2 regions of the Chromohalobacter sp. genome follow, and region 2 is predicted to be linked to the other one. Evidence: predicted binding sites of a transcription regulator. Region 2 holds the regulator's gene; the other holds the start of a gene.
What was found. Region 2 encodes sigma-54, which starts transcription at its own class of promoters, with help from an activator protein. Its sites were predicted from a motif close to TGGCACNNNNNTTGCTNT; they were not measured.

Region 1 (2,364 bases), on a different contig from region 2:
GTGGTATCCCTCACCGACGATGCGGCCGGCATTGACCACGACGCAGCCGACACGCGGATTGGGATGCGTGGTATAGAGGCCATGGCGCGCCAACTGCAGCGCACGCGCCATGCAGGCTTCGGGGGACGGCGGAGTCATCAAACCTCCTGAGGCATTGACGCGTCGCGGCAAGCCGCGTCAGCGTTTGTCGGCATCATCCGGCGAAAAGCTGGGTTCCTGCGCCAGACGATCGATCTCGGCGCGGAACTCATCCAGGTCCTGGAAGCGACGATAGACCGAGGCGAAGCGGATGTAGGCGACCTGGTCGAGCCGCTTGAGCGAGCGCATGACCTCCTCGCCGATCTCGCGCGCCTCGATTTCGCGCTCGCCACGGGCACGGAGACGCTGGCGAATGCGCTCGACCGCCGCTTCGATGGACTCGGCGCTGACCGGACGTTTCTCCAGCGCACGCAGCATGCCGGCGCGCAACTTGCGTTCGTCGAAGGTTTCCCGCGAGCCATCGCCCTTGATCACGCGGGGCATGACCAGTTCCGCCGTCTCGTAGGTGGTGAAACGCTCGCCGCAGTCGTTGCACTGGCGACGCCGACGCACCTGGTCCCCCTCGGCGACGAGGCGCGAATCGGTCACCTTGGTGTCGTACTTTCCACAAAAGGGACAATGCATCGTGGCGCATCCGCGGTTGGCTATCGAGGATCAGGGGCGTCGTGATCGAAACCGCGACGGGGCATCCGAACGACCTTCAGTCGTCACATCACGGTCAAGATCATCGGCCATTGTAGCCTTTACGCCGGGCAAGCGGAAACTCGCTTGCACACCGTGGCCACCCGGACCACGCTCATAACGCGACGCTTGCGTCGCAAGCACCCCCTTCATTGACAAGGAATCGCCTGGAGGAACCGTCATGGGCATCATCGCATGGATCGTCTTCGGCCTGCTGGCCGGTATCGTCGCCAAGCTCATCATGCCGGGCCGCGATCCCGGCGGCCTCATCGTCAGCCTCATCCTCGGGGTACTCGGCGCCATCGTCGGCGGCTGGATCGGTACCGCGCTGGGCTTCGGCACGGTGGATGGCTTCAACCTCGGCAGCTTCGCCATCGCCGTGCTCGGGGCCATCATCCTCCTGGGGCTCTACCGCATCGTGAAGAAATGACCCTTCCCCGCCCGCGCACGTCGGCCAGGGGCTGGCGTGCGCGGGCCACCATGCCCGGCAAAACGGCAGTCTTCGCCGAGCATGGCACGACTTCTGCAACAATTCTGGCGTGCGAACCCCCGATTCTCGCGAGGAGCCGTCGATGCCCCACCCCATGTCCCACGCTCCGCAGCGTCAACTCGATGAAGCCGAGTTCGTCGACCGCGCTCGGGCACGCCTGAACGAGATCTACGGCCCTCGCGCCGACGAGGTGCTGCGCCGATTGCAGCGACTGGTGGCGCACCAGCGCGGTGCGATTCCCGAACGCCCGCGTCCATTGTGGAGCGAGCGCGACCAATTGCTCATCACCTACGGCGACCTCCTGCTCGACGGCGAACGCCCTCCGCTGCAAGTGCTCGACGAATTTTTGGAGACCCGGCTCGCGGATACCTTCAGCGGCGTGCACGTCCTGCCGTTCTTCCCCTGGAGCAGCGACGACGGGTTTTCGGTCATTCATTATCGCGAGGTCAACCCTGCGCTGGGCGACTGGGACGACATTCGCCGCCTGGCCCGTCACGGCGACCTGATGGTCGACCTGGTGATCAATCATGTCTCGCGGGAATCGCTGTGGTTCGTCGACTACCTCGCGGGCACGCAGCCGGGCCGCGACTATTTCATTGAAATGGACCCCGCCACCGACCTGTCGCAAGTCACGCGCCCGCGCAATTCGCCGCTGCTGGTGCCGGTCTCCACGCGCCGGGGCACGCGCTACCTGTGGGCCACCTTCTCCGAAGACCAGATCGACCTGAACTTCGCCAATCCCGATGTGCTCATCGAATTCATCGGCATCATGCTCTATTACGTGGCGCAAGGCGCGCGCATCATCCGCCTCGACGCCATCGCCTATCTGTGGAAGCAGGTCGGCACCGCCTGCATTCATCTGCCGGAAACGCATGCCGTGGTGCGCCTGCTGCGCGCCGTTCTCGATCACCTCGCCCCCGGCACCCTGCTGATCACCGAAACCAACGTCCCGCACCGCGAGAACATGAGCTATTTCGGCCTCGAACGGTTGGCGACCGCATCGCCGGACGCGACCGCGCAGCCCGACGAAGCGCACATGATCTACCAGTTCACGTTGCCGCCCCTGCTGGTGCATACCCTGACCAGCGGCGACGCCACGGCGCTGGAGGCCTGGGCGCGCAGCCTGCCCTCGCTGCCGCCGGGATGCACCTACT
Region 2 (2,364 bases):
GTGTCATGGCGGATTCAACGGGCACCGGCGCCCTGGGCGCGTGCCTGCATCTTTTCTTTGTGTTTGACGAGCTGGCGGTCGAGCTTGTCGGTGAGGGCGTCGATGGCAGCGTACATGTCGTCGCTCTGCACATCGGCGTGCAGGTCGGCGCCTGCGGCATGAAGCGTGCATGCGGCCAAGTGACGTTCCTTTTCGATGGATAACGTGACTTGAACGGTGGTGATGTTGTCGTAATGCCGTTCCAGACGTGCGAGCTTTTCATTGACGTAGTCGCGCAGGGCATCGGTCAATTCGATGTGATGACCGGTGATATTGACTTGCATGGCACGCTCCTATTCCATCGGTTGGCACTTTGATTGTAACCCTTTTTAGGGCAATGCATAGCCCCGGGCGATGCCTGGGTGTCGACGACCGCGGCGAGTCTACGCAGCGGCGTCGACGGGTGCAAACGTTGGGCGCTCAGGCCAGGCGCTTGCGTTCGCTGGAGGAGGGGATGCCCATCGCTTCACGATACTTGGCCACCGTGCGGCGTGCGACCTGAATGCCGTCCTGTGCCAGCAGGTCGACGAGCTTGCTGTCGGACAACGGCTTGCGTGGCGGCTCTTCGCCGATCAGCTTCTTCAGCCGGGCGCGTATCGCGGTGCTGGAATGGGCGTCGCCTTCGCCGTGGCCGCCGCCCACATGGCTGGAGAAGAAGTATTTCAGCTCGAACACGCCACGTGGGGTATGAATGAATTTCTGCGTCGTGACACGTGAAATGGTCGATTCGTGCATGTCCACCGCGCCGGCGATATCGGCGAGGATCAACGGTTTCATCGCTTCTTCGCCATGCTCGAGGAAGTCGAGCTGACGGGCCATGATTTCGCGGCCCACGCGCAACAGGGTGTCGTTACGGCTGGACAGGCTCTTGAGCAGCCACTTGGCTTCCTGCAGGTGCTGCTTGAGGAAGGTGTTGTCGTCACTCTTGTCGGCCCGCTTGATCAGAGCGGCGTAATCCGGCTGGATGCGGACGCGCGGCAAGGCGTCGGGATTGAGCTCGATGCGCCATTCCTGACGAACGCGGCGGGCGATGAGGTCGGGGATGACGTAATCGTTGTCGCTGTCCTCGAAGGCCAGACCGGGGCGCGGGTCGAGCGTGCGGATGAGGGCGATGATATGGTCGAGTTCCGCCTCTTCGAGACGCAGGCGCCGTTTGAGCAGCTTGCGGTCGTTGCCGGCGAGCGCGTCGAGGAATTGACGCACCAGGCGCTTGGCCTGGGGAAGCAGCGGCATGTCCTCGGGCAGGGCGCCCAGCTGCAGCAGGAGACATTCGCGCAGATCGCGAGCGGCGACGCCCGTGGGGTCGAATTGCTGCACGCGCATCATGACCTGCTCGACGTCACCGATCTTGAGGCCGGCCAACCCCTGACCGCGCAGCCCATCGAGAAGCTCCTCGAGCGACACGGTAAGGTAGCCATCGGCGCCCACGGCATCGATCAGACTCTCGGCGATCGCATGTTCGCGTGGCGTCATGTCGGTCATGGCCAGTTGCCAGCCCAGATGATCGTGAAGGCTGGTGTGCGCCGTGTTGCGTTCGATGTCGGGGCCTTCCTCGCTGCCCCCGCTGCCGTTCAATGAGCCGAGCCCGGCGTCCTGGTAGGTATCGCTCCAGTCGCTGTCCAGCGGCAGGTCTTCCGGAATCTCGCTGCTCCAGTCGTCGTCCTGCGTCTCGCTGACTTCGCGCTCGTCGAAGTGTTCCTCGAGTTCCAGCATGGGGTTGGCGTCCAGCGCCTGCTGGATCTCCTGACGCAAATCCAGCGTCGAGAGCTGCAAGAGCTGGATCGCTTGCTGCAACTGAGGCGTCATCGTCAGCTGGGTGCCGACGCGAAGCTGAAGCGTAGGTTTCATGGACATGGAGAGTCGGTCGTCGCTTCCTGAAACGGTGCCCGTACGTTATCCCGCAGCGACGTGAGTTGCAAGAATGGAAGCAACAACCATGCCATTTATATGAGCCAAGCGTGATACCAGTGGCTTGCGTTCACAGGCGGAACTCGTGGCCGAGATAGACGTCGCGCACTTTCTGGTTGGCGAGGATGGCGTCGGCATGCCCTTCGGCAATGATTTGCCCATCGCCGACGATGTAGGCGTTGTCGCAGATGTCCAGGGTTTCCCGCACGTTGTGGTCGGTGATCAAGACGCCGATGTCGCGGTCGCGGAGCTGGCGGATGATGCCCTTGATTTCGCCCACCGAAATCGGGTCGACGCCGGCGAAGGGTTCGTCGAGCAGGATGAAGGCGGGCTCGGTGGCCAGCGCGCGGGCGATCTCCACGCGGCGGCGCTCGCCACCGGAGAGGCTCATGCCGGGGTTGTCGCGGATATGGGTGA

Region 1: ABGX75_RS16590 (sugar phosphorylase) is a predicted target of sigma-54. The motif match lies at 1,233-1,250, and genes of this name have one in related genera.

Annotation. Positions count from the first base shown of each region.
Region 1 covers NZ_JBDOOX010000018.1:32,494-34,857, forward strand. The annotation lists gene ribD (bifunctional diaminohydroxyphosphoribosylaminopyrimidine deaminase/5-amino-6-(5-phosphoribosylamino)uracil reductase RibD) at 1-138, opposite strand, end outside; gene nrdR (transcriptional regulator NrdR) at 178-663, opposite strand; gene ABGX75_RS16585 (GlsB/YeaQ/YmgE family stress response membrane protein) at 902-1,150, shown strand; gene ABGX75_RS16590 (sugar phosphorylase) at 1,293-2,364, shown strand, end outside.
Region 2 covers NZ_JBDOOX010000012.1:113,405-115,768, forward strand. The annotation lists gene ptsN (PTS IIA-like nitrogen regulatory protein PtsN) at 1-7, opposite strand, end outside; gene raiA (ribosome-associated translation inhibitor RaiA) at 15-323, opposite strand; gene ABGX75_RS10335 (RNA polymerase factor sigma-54) at 460-1,893, opposite strand; gene lptB (LPS export ABC transporter ATP-binding protein) at 2,018-2,364, opposite strand, start outside.